3 regions of the Kitasatospora sp. NPDC052896 genome follow, and region 3 is predicted to be linked to each of the others. Evidence: riboswitches for the same ligand, from Rfam matches in the RefSeq annotation. Region 3 holds a riboswitch; each other region holds the start of a gene.
What was found. Region 3 has a riboswitch for thiamine pyrophosphate ahead of thiO (glycine oxidase ThiO). Riboswitches for the same ligand answer to the same signal wherever they lie in the genome.
Positions count from the first base shown of each region.

Region 1: it holds a riboswitch for thiamine pyrophosphate, as region 3 does, so the genes downstream of both, thiC (phosphomethylpyrimidine synthase ThiC) here and thiO (glycine oxidase ThiO) in region 3, are expected to answer to the same signal.
Region 2: it holds a riboswitch for thiamine pyrophosphate, as region 3 does, so the genes downstream of both, ACIGXM_RS03775 (purine-cytosine permease family protein) here and thiO (glycine oxidase ThiO) in region 3, are expected to answer to the same signal.

Region 1 is NZ_JBITZU010000001.1:1,098,323-1,101,590, forward strand. It holds gene ACIGXM_RS05125 (SPFH domain-containing protein) at 1-943, opposite strand, end outside; gene ACIGXM_RS05130 (hypothetical protein) at 1,091-1,297, opposite strand; TPP riboswitch at 1,442-1,575, shown strand; gene thiC (phosphomethylpyrimidine synthase ThiC) at 1,570-3,268, shown strand, end outside.
Region 2 is NZ_JBITZU010000001.1:792,034-795,301, reverse strand. It holds gene ACIGXM_RS03780 (glycerophosphodiester phosphodiesterase family protein) at 1-87, opposite strand, end outside; gene ACIGXM_RS03775 (purine-cytosine permease family protein) at 157-1,560, opposite strand; TPP riboswitch at 1,551-1,699, opposite strand; gene ACIGXM_RS03770 (S1C family serine protease) at 1,915-3,268, shown strand, end outside.
Region 3 is NZ_JBITZU010000007.1:215,090-218,357, reverse strand. It holds gene ACIGXM_RS17330 (thiazole synthase) at 1-144, opposite strand, end outside; gene thiS (sulfur carrier protein ThiS) at 150-359, opposite strand; gene thiO (glycine oxidase ThiO) at 356-1,507, opposite strand; TPP riboswitch at 1,501-1,614, opposite strand; gene ACIGXM_RS17315 (NAD(P)/FAD-dependent oxidoreductase) at 1,693-2,883, shown strand; gene ACIGXM_RS17310 (Rv2175c family DNA-binding protein) at 2,949-3,268, shown strand, end outside.

The DNA of each region.
Region 1 (3,268 bases), on a different contig from region 3:
CGGCGGAGATCCGGGCGTCACGCTCGGCCTCGGCGGCGGTCCGGGTCTCGTACGCCCGGGCGTCGGCCGGCTTGCGGACCTCGGCCTGCAGCTGCTGCTCCTTGCGGTGGCCCTCCAGCTCGGCGACCTTGGTCTCCTGGACCACGACCTCCTGCCGGGAGGCGGCCTGGGCGAGCGGTCCGGCCTGCTGCGCGCGGGCCGCCGCGGTGTCCATCTCGGCCTGGTAACCGGCCTGCTGGATACCGGAGTTGCGGGTCGCCTCGGCCTTCCGGGCGAACGCCTCCTGCTCCGCCTCGGTGGCCTGCCGGTCCGCCTCGGCGGCGGCGATCCGGGCGTCGCGCTGGACGGCGGCGGCGTGCGGGGCGGCCAGGTTCTTGATGTAGCCGGTCGGGTCGAGGATCTCCTGGATCTGCAGCGAGTCGATGATCAGCCCGAGCTTCTCCATCTCGGTGCCGGAGGCGGCCCGGGTCTCCCCGGTCAGCCGCTCGCGGTCGCGGATCATCTCCTCGACCGTCAGACCGCCGACGATCGAACGGAGGTGGCCGGCGAAGACGTTGTGGACCCGCGCGCCCATCATCTTCTGCTGGTCCAGGAAGCGGCGGGCGGCGTTGGCGATCGACACCGTGTCGTCGCCCACCTTGAAGATCACCACGCCCTTGACCTGGACCGGGATGCCCTGCGACGTCACGCACTCGACGTCCAGGTCGGCCTCGTTGAGGTCGAGCGAGAGCCGGCGGACGGTCTGGATGCCGGGCGTCACCAAGGTCCCCCGCCCGGTGACGATCCGGAAGCCCAGCCCGTCCCCGACCCCCTCGGTGCGGTGCTTGGAACCGGAGATGATCAGGGCCTCGTTGGGTTCGGCGACCCGCCACATCAGCTTGAAGAGCACGATCACCACGATGACCGCCGCGACGACCGCGCCGGCGATGATGCCGATCAGCATCGGCTAACTCCCCCTTCAGGGCACACCGGTTCCGTGGCTGCGCTCGGTTGTGCAGGATGGCGCGGAATCCAGTGGCGCAGGAGATTCTGCGCCTCCTTCGATCACATGGGAAGCCCGGGGTGGCGTGTCGCCCGGCGGGGTCGCGGCTCAGCCCAGCACGGACGCCACGAAGACCGTCCGGGGCGGCTGGTACTCGACCACCACCACCGGCGTGCCGACCGGCAGCGACTCCCCCGGGACCGCCGGGTAGGCCAGGAAGGCCTCGGTCCCCTGACGCTCCGGCACGTGCAGCAGCACCTCGCCGACCAGCCCGGTGCCGACCCGACCGGTGACCCGTCCGGTGTGTCCGATCATCCGTCCTCAACTCCCCCCGTGGCCGCCCTGGTGGCGGTCGTCCCAGTCTGACGCAGCCCCTGGCGGGATGCCCACCCGGTGGGCCCGTACTGGACCGGTGGCGCCCCTCCCGCTACGGTGTGGACGTCTTTTGGCAGGCAAGTCCGCCTGCCGCACGGGAGCTCGGAGCACCGGGCTGAGAGGGCGCTGAACGGGACGCGAACCGCGTGCCGACCGCTGCGCCGACCGCAGGAACCTGACCGGGTAATGCCGGCGTAGGGAGTAGAGGTCAGATGACCATGTTCGACGCACAGTCCGCCGCTGGTACCGAGAACAGCGCGACCACCGGATACCCCACCCCGGCCTGGCACAAGGCCTACCGCACCGGCTCCCGTCCGGACCTGCGGGTGCCCTACCGCGAGGTCCGGCTCACCAACGGGAAGACCGTCCCGCTCTACGACACCTCGGGTCCGTACACCGACCCGGCCTACCAGCCCGACGTCCGGCGCGGCCTGCCCGCGCTGCGCGACGCCTGGATCCGCCAGCGCGGCGACGTCGAGGAGTACGACGGCCGGGAGGCCCGCCCCGAGGACGACGGGATCAAGCACACCTCGCCGCGCGGCGGCAACCTGCGCAACCTGGACGCCGTCTTCCCCGGACGCCCGCGCCGCCCGCTGCGCGCCCGGGACGGCGGCGCGGTGACCCAACTCGGCTACGCCAAGCGCGGGATCGTCACGCCGGAGATGGAGTTCATCGCGCTGCGCGAGGGCCTGTCGGCGGAGTTCGTCCGTGACGAGGTGGCCCGCGGCCGGGCGGTCATCCCGCTGAACGTCAACCACCCCGAGGTCGAGCCGGCCGTCATCGGCACCAACTTCCTGGTGAAGATCAACGCCAACATCGGCAACTCGGCGGTCACTTCGTCCATCGAGGAGGAAGTGGAGAAGATGACCTGGGCCACCCGCTGGGGGGCCGACACGGTCATGGACCTCTCGACCGGGCGGAACATCCACACCACCCGCGAGTGGATCCTGCGCAACTCCCCGGTGCCGATCGGCACGGTGCCGCTCTACCAGGCGCTGGAGAAGGTGGACGGCAAGGCCGAGGAGCTGACCTGGGAGGTCTACCGCGACACCATCATCGAGCAGTGCGAGCAGGGCGTCGACTACATGACGGTGCACGCCGGCGTGCTGCTGCGGTACGTGCCGATGACCGCCCGCCGCAAGACCGGCATCGTCTCGCGCGGCGGCTCGATCATGGCGGCCTGGTGCCTGGCGCACCATCAGGAGAACTTCCTCTACACCAACTTCGAGGAGCTCTGCGACCTCCTGCGCGCCTACGACGTCACCTTCTCGCTCGGTGACGGCCTGCGCCCCGGCTCGATCGCGGACGCCAACGACGAGGCGCAGCTCGCCGAGCTCCGGACGCTGGGCGAGCTCGGCCGGATCGCGCGCGACCGGGACGTCCAGGTGATGATCGAGGGCCCGGGCCACGTCCCGATGCACAAGATCAAGGAGAACATGGATCTCCAGAAGGAGATCTGCGACGAGGCGCCGTTCTACACCCTCGGCCCGCTGACCACCGACGTCGCCCCCGGCTACGACCACATCACCTCGGGCATCGGCGCCGCGATGATCGCCTGGTGGGGCACCGCGATGCTCTGCTACGTCACGCCCAAGGAGCACCTGGGCCTGCCCAACCGGGACGACGTCAAGACCGGTGTCATCACCTACAAGATCGCCGCCCACGCGGCCGACCTCGCCAAGGGCCACCCCGGCGCCCAGGAGTGGGACGACGCCCTCTCCGACGCCCGCTTCGAGTTCCGCTGGGAGGACCAGTTCAACCTGGCCCTCGACCCGGAGACGGCCCGCGACTTCCACGACGAGACCCTCCCCGCCGAGCCGGCCAAGACCGCCCACTTCTGCTCGATGTGCGGACCGAAGTTCTGCTCGATGAAGATCAGTCAGAAGATCCGCGACGAACACGGCGGGGGCT
Region 2 (3,268 bases), on a different contig from region 3:
GGCGGCGGAGGAACCCCGGTGGGCCACCACCTGGACCGCGGAGGGGGTGCGGGAGGGGTCGGTGCGGGAGAGGTCGGGAGTTGTCACGGCCCCAACACTAGGACGTCCGGGTGGATCGAATGCAACGGCCGTGCGAACCACGGGCGCCGGCGGGCCCTACCGCGCGGCGGGGCGGACCAGCAGGTTGAGCAGCCAGGTGGCCAGGCCGGCGACCAGGAAGGAGAAGAGCGAGGCCGAGGACCACTGCTGCGGGGTGAAGTGGGTCAGCGACTGGAGGTCCGTCCAGATCCCGGTCCACCAGCCGGCGATCGCGGTGGGCGCCAGGAACTGGTAGACCGCGAAGCCGAGCGCCCACGGCAGCAGCATCAGCGGCCGGGCCGGGGAGTCCTGCGAGAGGTCCCAGCCGCGCCGGCCGTGGCCCAGGAAGAAGTCCACCGCCAGCACCGCGAGCAACGGCACGAAGACCGAGCCGATCAGGCCGAGGAAGTTGTAGTACGAGTCGGTGAACTGCTTGATCTGCAGCGCCAGCACGGTCACCAGCACGCCGATCCCGCCGGTCAGCAGCCGCCGGTCCACCCGGGGGAAGAGGTTGTGCACCGACATCGCGGTCGAGTAGACGTTCGCGAAGGACTGGTCCGCCTCGCGCAGCACCAGCACCAGCAGGAACGCCCAGCCGGCCGCCACCCCGGTGAAGGAGTCCAGCAGGTTGTCGGCGTTGCCGTGCGACTGCAGCAGTGCGATCAGGCCGAGCAGGTAGCACCAGACCTGGGCCACCGTGTAGCCGGAGAAGGTGCCCCAGAACGAGGCGCGCGGGGTGCGCGAGTGCCGGGTGTAGTCGGCGGCCAGCGGGACGAAGGAGACCGAGACGGCGATGATCGCGTCCGTCGCCTTCAGGAAACCGTGCCAGTTTCCCGCGCCCGGATCCGGGAAACCCTTGCGGCCGAGCTGGACGGTGAAGTAGACCATCGCCACGCCGACCGCGATCGCCACGTACTTGCGCAGCGCCGCGATCGAGCCCAGCGGCCAGATCGTCAGCACCGTGGTGAGCACCCCGGCGAGCAGCACGAAGAGCCAGCGCCAGCCCTGGGTGCCGGAGACCGTCTGGGCGCCCCAGGCGATCACGGTCAGCTCGTACACGCCCCAGCCGACGCACTGCAGGACGTTCAGCACGGTCGGCAGGTACGACAGCCGGGTGCCGAACAGCCCGCGCAGCACGGCCATCGCGGGCGCCCCGGTCCGGGCGCCGATGAGCGCGGCGACCGCGAGCATCGCGGTGCCGATCACCGTGCCGGCCACGATCGCGGTGGTCGCGGCGGCGAACGACAGCTCGCTGCCCGGCTGGCCGAGCACGGTCGCGGCGCTGGTGAAGCCGATCAGGCTGATGCCCAGGTTCGCCCAGAGCGCGAACTGGTCGCGGAAGCCCAGGGTGCGCGGCGGCGCGGTGTCCAGCACCAACGGGGCCTCGGCACGGGCCGGCCCGTCGCCGTCGGGGCGATCCAGCGTCGCCGTGCCCGAGGACGGGGGTGGCGTCGAGGACGGGGAAGGCGTCGCAGCCGTCATGGCAGACTCCCTACGCCGGCATTACCCGGACAGGTTCCGGCGGTCAGCGCTCCCTCGCCCGCACCGGCTCACTCGCCATGGCGTACGGTCGACCAGCGCACTCTCAGCCTGGTGGGTCCAAGCTCCCGCGTGTCAGATGTGGCAGTCAGGGTAGCCCGGCGTGTGGATTACGCCAAAGCGGGGAGGCGCGCCGTCCCGGATCGCGGAACTTCTGTCGGGGGAGCCCGGCCGGGCGCTGGTGCTGTCGGGTTGACCTAAGGATTCTTAACAGTTCTTCAGGCAGCTCCTTACGGCAACCAGATCGGGCATAGGAAAAACTATGGGCCAAGGTCCTGTCAGCTATGGAGGTCGTCCGTGAGCACCGAGCACGAGAGTGGCTCCACCGGGCCGCAGGGGGAGCAGCTCTCCAGCGGTACCGGTGAGCCGGGGGGCACGCCGTCGGTAGGTGAGTCGCAGCCGACCCTCGCGTTCGCCAAGCTGAGCGGCGAGGAGCCCACACCGGCGCCCGCCGCGCCCGCCGCCCCTGTTGCCCCCGCTCCTGCCGCCCCCGCCGACGCCGAGCCGACCACGGAGCTGCCGGCCGCCGCGCCCGCCCCGGCTCCGGCTCCCGCGCCGAAGTACCTGGACGCTCCGCCGCCGGTGCTGCCCGCCCCGCCGGCCGCTCCGCCGGCCCCCACCCTTGCCGAACCGCCGGCCAACCCGTACGCCGCGCCGACGCCGCCGGTCGCCCCCGGTGCGCCGGCCGGTGCCGCCGCGCACGCCGAGCACCACCCGTTCGGCGCCGGTCACCCGGTCGGCGGCTGGGGCGCCGGCCCGGGCGAGCCCGGCGCGCCGGGCGGCCCCGGCTACCCCGGTGGCTACCCGGGCGACTACGGCACCCCCGGCCAGCCGCCGAAGAAGCGCGGCGGGCTGATCGCCCTGGTCGCCGCCGTCGCGCTGGTCGCGGGCGTGCTGGGCGGCGTGGTCGGCGCCGCGGTCAACGGCGACTCGTCCGGCCCGTTCAGCTCCGGCAGCAGCCACAGCAGCACCACGACCACCGTCAGCGACAACACCAAGGCGCTCAACCGGGCCCCCGACTCGATCGCCGGGATCGCCGCCAAGGCGCTGCCCAGCACCGTCACCATCAAGGCCGACGGCAGCCAGGAGTCCGGCACCGGCACCGGGTTCGTCTTCGACACCCAGGGCCACATCATCACCAACAACCACGTGGTGGCCCCGGCCCAGGGCGGCGGCAAGCTGACCGTCAAGTTCTCCGACGGCTCCGAGTACTCCGCCTCGGTGGTCGGCCAGGCCAAGGGCTACGACATCGCGGTGATCAAGCTGGACAACCCGCCGGCCGGCAAGCTCGTCCCGCTCCCGCTGGGCGACTCCGACCAGGTCGCGGTCGGCGACGCCGCGATCGCCATCGGCGCGCCGTACGACCTGGAGTCCACCGTCACCTCCGGCATCATCAGCGCCAAGAACCGCCCGGTCGCCTCCGGCGACGAGAGCGGCGTGCAGACCTCGTACATGAACGCGCTGCAGACCGACGCCTCGATCAACCCGGGCAACTCCGGCGGCCCGCTGCTCAACGCGAGCGGCCAGGTGATCGGCATCAACTCGGCGATCCAGTCGAACTCCAACGGCTCCGGCCAGGCCGGCAGCATCGGCCTGGGCTTCGCGATCCCGATCAACCAGGCCAAGCGGGTGGCCCAGATGCTGATCCAGA
Region 3 (3,268 bases):
CCGGCGCATCGCCACCGTGGTGAGCTCGGTGCCGGAGACCCGCAGCGCCTGTTCCAGCACGTCCAGGCTGGGCGCGCCGCCGGTGCCCATGATCAGGCGGGAGGTGAAGGTGGTGCCGGCGATCGTCAGGGTGTCGTCGGCCATGCCGCTCAGCCCCCCTGCACGGCGGTGAGGATCTCCACCCGGTCGCCCGCGGCCAGCGGGGTCCGGGCCCACGAGCCGCGCGGGACCACGGTCTCGTTGAGCGCGGCGGCCACCCCGGAGTGCGCGGTGCTCAGGGTGGCCACCACCTCGGCCAGGGTGGCGGTCCGGGCGACCTCGCGGGGTTCGCCGTTGACGGTCAGCTGGATCGGGTTCATGCGGCGGCCCTCTGGGTGAAGCGGAGCGGGGAGAACGGGACGGCGAGGTCGGGGACGGTGCCCTCGGCCAGGTAGGCGGCGAGCAGGTCGGCGGTGACCGGGGTGAGCAGCACCCCGTTGCGGTAGTGGCCGGTGGCGGCGGCCAGCCCGGGCAGCGCGGTCGGGCCGAGCAGCGGGGCGTTGTCCGGCGAGCCGGGGCGCAGGCCCGCGCCGGTCTCGGTGAGCGGCAGCTCGGTGACGCCCGGGACCAGCTGGTGCGCGTCGCGCAGCAGCTCGTAGACGCCGCCCGCGGTGACCGTGGTGTCGTAGCCCTGCTCCTCGGTGGTCGCGCCGATCACCAGCTCGCCGTCCGCGCGCGGTACCAGGTACAGGTGCTGGCCACGGACCACCGCGCGGACGTTGCGGGAGAGGAACGGCGCGTACGGGCCGGGGATCCGCAGCCGCAGGATCTGGCCCTTGACCGGGCGGATCGCGGGCAGCACCCCCTCCGGCAGGCCGGCCAGCCGGTGGCTGTAGGGGCCGGCGGCGAGCACCAGCCGCCCGGCCGTCAGCGCGCTGCCGTCGGGCAGCCGCACCCCGACCGCCCGCCCCGCGGTGACCAGCAGCTCCGCCGCCCGGTCCCGGTGCAGCCGCACCCCGGCCCGCTCGCAGCCGGCCAGCAGCGCGGCGCACAGCCGGCGGCCGTCCACCTGGTGGTCGCCGGTGACGAGCAGGCCGCCGCTCACCCCGGGGGAGAGCATCGGCTCCAGCCGGCGGGCCTCCCGGCCGGTCAGCCACTGCGAGTCGAGGCCCAGCCGCTGGTGGAACCCGTGCAGCTCGCGCAGCTCGGCCCGGTCGTCGGAGTCCAGCGCGACGGCCAACGTGCCGGTGGCCCGGTAGCCAGTGGGCAGGCCGGTGGCCCCGGTCAGCTCGGCGGCGAACGCGGCGTACCGCTGGTTCGACGCGATGCCCAGGCGCAGCAGCGGCTCCTCGCCGTACTGCAGCTCGGTCACCGGTGCCAGCATGCCGGCCGCCACCTGCGCCGCGCCGCCGCCGGGGGTGGGGTCGAGAACGGTCACCGCGAGGCCGCGCTGTGCGGTGCGCCAGGCCACCGCGAGGCCGATGATGCCGCCGCCGACGACCAGGACGTCGGTGGATGTGCGTGCCACGATGCGGATGCTCCCTTCGCCGGAATGACCCGGATCAGGTTCGGACGGTCGCGGGCCGCCGCAGCCCGCCTCTCAGCCCGGTGCGCCGGGCTCCCGTGATGTCTCACCCCACCTTATCGCCGGCCTCCGGGGCGGCCGAGGGTGCGTACGGAGGGCGGTATTGCGGTGCTCGTTAGAGTGGCCGAATGGCTGAGCTGAAGAGCACGGATCGGGTGGTCGTGGTCGGCGCCGGGCTGGCGGGGGCGCAGTGCGCCCTGGCGCTGCGCGAAGGGGGGTGGCAGGGCTCGCTGACGCTGGTCGGGGCGGAACCGTGGGCGCCGTACGACCGGCCGCCGCTCTCCAAGGACGTCCTGCTGGGCAAGACCGACAGCACGGTGTACGAACTGGACTGGCAGCGGCTCGGCGTCGAGCTGCTGACCGGCCGTCGGGCCACCGGCCTGGCGCCGGGCCTGCTGCAGACCGACGCGGGGGAGCTGGCCTACGACCACCTGGTGCTGGCCACCGGTGCGGACCCGGTGCGGCTGCCCGCCGCGAGCGGCGAGCGGACGCTGCGGACCCTGGCGGACTCGCTCGCGCTGCGCGCGGAGCTGCGGCCCGGGCGGCACCTGGTGCTGGTCGGCGCGGGCTGGATCGGGGCCGAGACGGCCACCGCGGCTCGGGAGCTGGGCTGCGCGGTGACCGTGCTGGAGGCGGCCGACGCGCCGTTGCCGGGGGCGCTGCCGGCCGAGCTGACCGCACCGATGCGGGAGTGGTACCGGGCCGCCGGGGTGGAGCTGCGGCTGGGCGCCCGGGTGGCGACGGTCGAGCCGGGCGCGGTGCTGCTGGCGGACGGCGAGCGGGTGGTCGCGGACGAGGTGCTGGTCGGGGTCGGCGCGCGGCCGGCCACCGGCTGGCTGGCGGGCTCCGGGGTGGAGCTGGACCCGGCCGGCACCGTGCTGGCCGACCAGCGGCTGCGCACCTCCCTGCCGGGGGGCTGGGCGGCCGGCGACTGCGTCAGCTACCCCTCGGCCCGGTTCGGCGAGCGGATCTCCGTCCAGCACTGGGACCACGCGCTGCACTCCGGCCGGGCGGTCGGCGCCGCGCTGCTGGGTGCGCAGGCGCCGTACGACCCGGTGCCGTACTTCTGGTCCGAGCAGTTCGGCCGGATGGTCCAGTACGCCGGCCGGCACGGTGGCGCCGACCGGCTGCTCTGGCGCGGCTCGCCGGCCGACCCGGCGTGGAGCGTGCTCTGGCTGCGCGAGGGGGCGCTGGTCGCGGTGCTCGCCGTGGACCGGCCGCGCGACCTGGCGCAGGGCCGTCGGCTGATCGAGCGGGCCGTGGTGCTGGATCCGGACCGCGCGGCCGACCCCGAGGTGCCGCTGAAGTCCGCGCTGTGAGGTCAGCTGACGGGCCGCTGGTGCGCGTGGGGTCGCCGGGATGGCAGGCTGGTGCCGTGAGTGAGATGGAATCCAAGATCGAATCCCTTGTCCAGGACTGGCTCTACCTGCCGGACATCTCCGAGCGATGGGGTGTCCAGGTCACCGAGGTCCGCCAGATGGTCAAGGACCACCGGCTGATCGCGGTCCGCCGCGGCCCCAACCGCTCGCTCCAGGTCCCGGCCGCCTTCATCGAGGACAGCGGGCTGGTCAAGCACCTGGCCGGCACCCTGACGGTGTTGCGCGACGGCAGGTTCTCCGACGAGGAGATCCTGGAGTGGCTCTTCACCGACGACCCGTCGCTGCCCGGCAGCCCGATCCAGGCGCTGCGTGAGAACCGCGGCAC